2 regions of the Thioalkalivibrio sp. ALMg3 genome follow, and region 1 is predicted to be linked to the other one. Evidence: riboswitches for the same ligand, from Rfam matches in the RefSeq annotation. Region 1 holds a riboswitch; the other holds the start of a gene.
The links. Region 1 has a riboswitch for cobalamin ahead of F622_RS0104140 (porin). Riboswitches for the same ligand answer to the same signal wherever they lie in the genome.
Positions count from the first base shown of each region.

Region 2: linked by a shared signal. The riboswitch ahead of bluB (5,6-dimethylbenzimidazole synthase) and the one ahead of F622_RS0104140 (porin) in region 1 are both predicted to bind cobalamin.

Region 1 is NZ_KB906221.1:58,663-62,072, forward strand. It holds gene F622_RS0104125 (DUF4399 domain-containing protein) at 1-2, shown strand, start outside; gene F622_RS0104130 (cytochrome-c peroxidase) at 67-1,047, opposite strand; cobalamin riboswitch at 1,261-1,496, shown strand; gene F622_RS0104140 (porin) at 1,677-2,792, shown strand; gene F622_RS0104145 (cytochrome c) at 2,827-3,390, shown strand.
Region 2 is NZ_KB906220.1:255,127-258,536, forward strand. It holds gene cobD (threonine-phosphate decarboxylase CobD) at 1-19, opposite strand, end outside; gene cbiB (adenosylcobinamide-phosphate synthase CbiB) at 30-932, opposite strand; gene bluB (5,6-dimethylbenzimidazole synthase) at 929-1,702, opposite strand; cobalamin riboswitch at 1,795-2,059, opposite strand; gene F622_RS0103345 (cobalamin-binding protein) at 2,280-3,116, shown strand; gene F622_RS0103350 (iron ABC transporter permease) at 3,256-3,410, shown strand, end outside.

The sequences.
Region 1 (3,410 bases):
AGGCGGCACAAAAAAGCCCCCTCCGGACCCGGAGGGGGCTTGTCATCGCCAGTGGCAACCGGTCGCTTACGGCAGTGACGGGATCTCGAACTGCGGCATGTCACCGGTCAGCGCGTGCATGAAGGCCTCCAGGTCCGCGACTTCATCGTCGCTAAACTCCATGCCCAGCATCTCCTGCCCCATGATGCGGATCGCCTCGTCCAGCGTCGCGGTCTCGCCGTTGTTCATGTAGGGATAGGTCAACGCCACGTTGCGCAGGGTCGGGGTCTTGAAGGCAAAGCGATCACTCTCCTCTCCGGTCACCAGGTAACGGCCCTCGTCTTCCGAGCCCGGCACCTGGATGCGATGGAAGTGGCTGTCGGTGAGTGCCGGGCCACGGTGGCAGGCGACGCAGCCGTTATCCGCGAACAGCTTCATGCCGCGCATCTGCTGCTCGCTCATCGCGCCCTCGTCCCCGACCAGCCAGCGGTCCAGCGGCGAGTTCGGGGTGTTCAGCGTGCGCTGGAAGGTCGCCAGCGCATGAGCCACGTGATCGGCATTGATCACGTTGTCACCGTCATAGTCCGGATAGGCGGCCTGGAACTTCTCCTGGTACTCGTTGAACTCTTCCAGACGCTCAATTGCGTCCTCCAGCGGCATCGCCATCTCGATCGCGTCCTGGATCGGACCCAGCGCCTGGCCTTCCAGGTCGTCCTCGCGGCCATCCCAGAACTGCGCCGTGAAGAAGCCGGAGTTCAATACCGTCGGGGTATTGCGCTCGCCGACCTGGCCATCATGCCCTACCGCGCGCGGGATACGGTCCGCCCAGCCCAGCGCCGGGTTGTGGCAGGTCGCGCAGGAGATCACGCCGGAGCTGGAAATGCGCGGCTCGAAGAACAGCATCTTGCCCAGTTCGATCTTCTCCTTCGTCATCGAGTTGTCCGCCGGGATCGGCGGCAGCGCCGGCAACGGCTCGAACACATCGCGATATTGCGAATAGTCCGTATCGGACAGCGCTGGCGCCGAGGCCCCCATGGCGACGGCCGCGCACGCCGCGAGCGCCGTCATTCGAAATCCGGAAAGTGTCTTCATGGCAGGTCTCCCTTGGGGAATGGGTGTCGGCTCGAACCGATCTAGACTCGGTCCAGATCGCCTGAAACCCACCCTACCCACGCGGGAAACCGGACGCGATCAAAATCGCGCGTTCCGTTGATCCAGATCAAAGGATACCCCCGCCATCCCGCCTCAACGCGCCCTTGACCCTCAAACGGAGGCACCGTAGGGTCCGCCTTGACTTCAGGTGCCCCGGCCTGTTTTGGCCGGGGATAATCGGGAAGCCGGTGCGCGAACTCTCGTTCGCAAGCCCGGCACTGCCCCCGCAACGGTAGGCGGAGTTGGGCGGATCCAATGCCACTGCGGCGCATCCCCAGGATGCCCGCGGGAAGGCGATCCGCATCTGGATGCAGCGCGCATCCACTCTGCGAGTCCGGAGACCGGCCTGGAGGACACCGACGCCGCGGTGGGCGGCCGGGCGGGCCAGGACCGGCGTGCTCATCGATCGGCCCTCCCCTGCTCCCAGCCCATCCTGTGGCGTCGTTTCATCCACGGCGTGCGGGGTCGCGCGCCAGGGAAACACATGACCCATGTGCGCGAACGGGCACATGGGTCATGTGTTTCCTTAGGGGAGCACCACAACAATGAACGATACCCATCTCCGACCGGGGCGACATGCCATCCCGGTCCTGGCCACCCTGTATCTGATGACGGCCGCGAGCATCGCTCCGGCTCAGGCCAACTTCGAGTTCGGCGACGCGGAAGACGGCCTGCAGGTGACACTGGATCCGCTGATCCAGGGCCGCTACAGCTACGCCCGTGCCCCGGACGGTTCCACTAGCGAGTTCGACTTCCGCCGCGCTTGGCTGGACACCCAGGGGACTCTGTTCCACCCGGATCTTCGCTTTCGCCTGCAGCCGGATTTCAGCAGCGGCGAACTCTCGATGCGCGACATCTGGATGCAGTACGCGTTCCGCGACAATCTGGGCCTGCGCCTCGGCCAGTTCACCGTACCCTTCGGAATGCCGCGCGACATCGGCGGACCCAACCGCCTGTTTACCGAACTCAGCGTGCCGGGCAACCAGTTCGAGGTCCCCGCCGGGCGCGATACCGGCGTGACCCTACTGGGCGGTGACGGCGAAGCCTGGGCCTGGGCCGCCGGGGTGTTCGACGGCCGTGGCCGTCTGGACCAGCGTAACGACCGCCCCGCCACCTCCGGCCACCTGTTCAGTGCCCGCGGGGCCTGGGCACCGGTCGGCGAGATCCCGCGCGACAACACTACCCTCGGCCGCGCCGTGGAGCGCACCGTGGCGCTGGGCGCCGGCCTTCAGGCAGCGGACCGCAACCACCTGCGCGACTGGAGCCGCGGACTGGAAGATACGGTGGACCGCCAGCGGGCCGACTGGGTCACCGCCACCGCCGACGCGGTGATCAAGTTCGGCCACACCTCGCTCTCGCTGGCCGCGTTCCGCCGCGACGTCTCCCCGAACCATGCGTCGTCCTATCACGACCTCGGTGCCGAGCTCGAACTCGCGCAGTCGCTGCCGGTGGACGGGCTGGAGGTGGCCGCTCGCCACGCGGTGCTGCGCCACGACGCCGGCGACGACCTGGAAGGCGACGAGCGCTGGCAGCGCGAATGGGGCGCCGGGCTCAACTGGTACCACCGGGGACAGCGGCAAAAGACCCAGCTCATGTGGCTGGACCGCGACGCCGACCGCTCGGACTGGGAACTGCACCTGCAGCACCAGTTCCGCTTCTGACACGCCACGGCTGACGCGAACAGGGAGAGCCACCATGAATCGAACGAAATCCATCCGGCGGTCGCTGACGACCGGCCTCCCGCTGGCCCTGCTGCTCGCATCGGCGGGGACCACGGGCGCCGAAGAGATCACCGTCCCGATGCCGGGCCCCTGGGGCGAAGGCTACGAAGAAACCCTGGACGACCCGGCCAGCGTGGACGCCACCGAGGCCTTCCAGCGCTTCCGCCAGCAGAGCATGCGGGGCACCTCGGCCACCTACCGCAGCATCGAGCAGATCCTGCGCTATGACGCGCCGTTCGCCGAGCGTCTGCCCGATTTGGCCGACGAGCTGGCACGGCGGGCCGCCGACATCGAAACCTGGTTCGACCGCGAGACACCAGCGCGGGACGGCGATCCAGGAGCCCTGCCCGCGGCCTGGGCGGACCCAGACTTCGCCGAGTACAAGGCGTCCTACCGCCAGGCCGCCGAACGGCTGCAGCGGAAGGTGGAGACGGCCGACGACCTGGCGGACGAGGCCTTCCAGCTGCGCGCCACCAAGGCCCTGAACAGCGTGCGCCACCAGTGCCTCGCCTGCCACGACAATTACCGCCGCCGCTGAACCACGCGGAAACGGGGCGT
Region 2 (3,410 bases), on a different contig from region 1:
TCGGCTCCGGCGTCTGCATCGATTGGGCCTCAGAACAGGACAACGACAATCACCCCGGCCACAATGAAGGCCATCCAGATGGCCAGCGCACGATCCAGCAGCGCAACCGCCTGGCGAATGCCTGCCGCGTCGGGCATGCGGCCCATCCCCAGGCGGGGTCGCCACTCGCGCTGCCCGCCATAGGGCGCCGCCCCCCCCAGGACCACGCCCAGCGCACCCGCCCCCGCGGCCATCACCGGCCCCGCATTCGGGCTCTTCCAGCCGGCGGCCTGCTCGCGCCAGCACTGCAGCGCGTCCCGGCCACGACCGGCCAGGGCATAGCCCAGCGCCGTGAGACGGGCCGGGATCAGGTTCATCGCATCGTCCAGGCGCGCGGCGGCCCAGCCAAACGAGCGAAACCGGTCATTGCGATAGCCCCACATCGCGTCCAGCGTGTTCACCAGGCGATAAGCCACCACGCCCGGTGCGCCAGCCACCAGGAACCAGAAGATCGTGGCGAACAGCGCGTCGTTGCCGTTCTCCAGCACCGACTCGATGGTCGCGCCACTCACCCCGCGCGCGTCCAGGGCCGCCGTGTCGCGACTGACCAGCATGCCGACACCGGTGCGCGCCCCAGACAGGTCATCCTTTTCCAGGGCCTCGGCCACCACCTCCGCATGCTCGTCCAGGCTGCGCCAGCCAATCGCCAGCGTCAGGATCGCCAGCGTCAGAACCCAGCCCCAGGCCAGCGAGGCGCCCAGTGCGGCCAGCGCCACCCAGGGCAGGACCAGCGCCGCGAGAAGGAGCGCTCCGCGTACACGACTGGGCGCATGCCAGCGGGATTCGGCCCAGGCCGCGAGCTGGCCGAATCCGGCGAGCGGATGGAACCGCCGTGGGTCACCAAACAGTCGGTCCAGGATCAGGGCGCCGATCAGGATCAGAAAGGTACTCATGTGTCGCCACCTCCGGATGGCCCATCCGGACGCGCGGCGGATTCCCGGGCGTCCGTGGACGCAGCCAGCTCGCACGGCGCACCCCAGCGATCCTGGAACACCAGGTCTTCCAGCGGGCGGCGGCTGTCCCAGCCCGCCGTTTCCAGCATCGGCCGGTCATAGAAGCGCTCGACATGCCCCAGGCACAGCACGGCAATGGGGTACCCGCCTTCGGGCATGTCCAGCCGATTGGCCAGCCAGTCCGGATCGAACAGGGAAACCCAGCCCATGCCCAGGCCCTCGGCGCGGGCGGCCAGCCACAGGTTCTGGATCGCACACGCGGCCGAACAGAGGTCCATCTCGGGGAGCGTCCGCCGGCCCAGCACGTAGCGCTCGCGGCCATCGGTCAGGGCCACGACCAGTAACTCGCCCGCCTCGCGGATGCCCTCCAGCTTCAAGCGATGCACGTCGGCCGCGCGCTCGCCACAGGCCTCCGCAGTGCGCGCCTGTTCATCCGCCGCGTGGGCGTGGAGCGCCTCGCGCACCGCCGGGTCGGTAATGCGCAGGAAGCGCCAGGGCTGCATATAGCCCACGCTCGGCGCGCGATGCGCCGCCTCGAGCAGCCGCCGCAACACCGCTGGATCGACCGGGTCCGGCCGAAAATGGCGCATATCCCGGCGTTCCGCGATCACGCGATAGACGGCCGCAAGCTCATCTTGGGCAAATCCCGAACCCCCGGCATCAGCGCCCGGGCAGGAAGGGTTCTCATTGGCGGGCAACTCGGACTGCATCGGCTTACCGTCAGGGGGACACGACGCGGATGCAGAGGGATCGGGGTGTGGCCACAGGGGCCCGCACCTACCGACCCTCGCCCACCGCGCGGTCGCAGAAACATCGTCCAGGCCGGTCTCCGGGCTCGCGAGGCCCCGGCAACCCGGGGCGGCAAGTCGCCTTCCCGGGCCGCGTTCGGCCCAGTGGCTTTCGACTTGTCGAGGTCCGAGCGGCCTGCGGAAGCACCCCTCGAACCCACTCGCTTACCGTTGCGGGGGCAGCGTCGGAATGGGGCTGCGGAGGATCTCGCGCCTGCACCGACTTCCCGTTTAACCCGCGCGATCAGTCGCCCGGGCACCTGGTAGCAAGCCGCCAATCATACGCGGCAAGCCCACTGCCGACCAATTGACGCTCCGAGGCGCCCCAGGCTTGCTGCTATGATGCCCCGCTAGTCCAGCGCCTGGTGGCGGCTCCCCAGCCGGCTCGAAGGCGCTTGAACAACCAATCCAATGCGACTGTAAAATCATGCAATTCTGGACTTCCCGAACTCCACTTCTCGCTTGCCTCCTGGGCCTGCTCTCAACCCCGCTGATCGCAATGGCGGACTCAATCACGGTCACCGACGACGATGACCGCGAGGTCCATCTGGAGCAGCCTGCCGAGCGCATCGTCAGCCTGGCGCCGCACATCACCGAGGTGCTGTTTGCCGTGGGTGCGGGGGACCGCATCGTGGGCGCAACGCAGTACAGCGATTATCCGCCCGAGGCGGAGGCCATCCCGCGGATTGGCGGTTACAGCCGGATTGACCTGGAACGGGTACTGGAAAGGGACCCCGATCTGGTGATCGCGTGGAAGAGCGGCAACTCCGCCTCCCAGGTCGAACGCCTGCGCGAACTGGGACTGCCGGTGTACGTATCGGAACCACGCAGCTTCGAGGGTGTGGCCTCGAGCATGCGGCGCATGGCCACGCTCGCCGGCACGTATGACCAGGGCGAGGCCGCGGCAGAGGACTTCCTGGGCCGAATGGACGCGCTCCGCGCCACGTACGGCGACCGGGACCCGATTCGCGTGTTCTATCAGGTGTGGGAGCAACCGTTGATGACGGTCAATGACGACCACCTGATCGCCGAGGCCATCGCCGTCTGTGGCGGCGTGAACGTGTTCGGCGATCTCGACCGCCTGGTGCCACGCATTGGCCGCGAAGCCGTACTGGATGCCGACCCCGAGGTCATCATCGGCGGCGGCATGGGCGAGGACCGCCCCGACTGGGTGGTCGCCTGGGGCCAATGGGAGGATATGACCGCGGTCCAGCGCGACAATCTGTTCTTCATTCCCCCTTCGCTCCTGCAACGCCATACCGGACGCATCGCGGAAGGCACCGCCCTGATGTGCGAAGAACTCGAACGCGCCCGCACGCGGCGGCCTGCCCCGTAAACATGACGGACCACCTCGCAGTGTCACGGAGCGGCCGATGCAAGACGCCCAAAATGAAGCGTTGCGCGCAGGCTGAAGGCGGCTCTTCGGTACCGGGTACGCGTCGCCGCTTCGCCCTCCAGGAGCGGAGGGCCACTTCTTGACCCGTTCCTTCCTCCTGGCCCTGGGCGTGCTGTTGCCCGCGTCTGTGCTCTCCGTTCTGGTGGCACTGGCCTACGGCAGCGTGCAGATTCCCTTCCCTGACCTGCTGAGTGTCTTCTTCGGCGAGGCCTCGCGACTGCACAGCACCCTGGT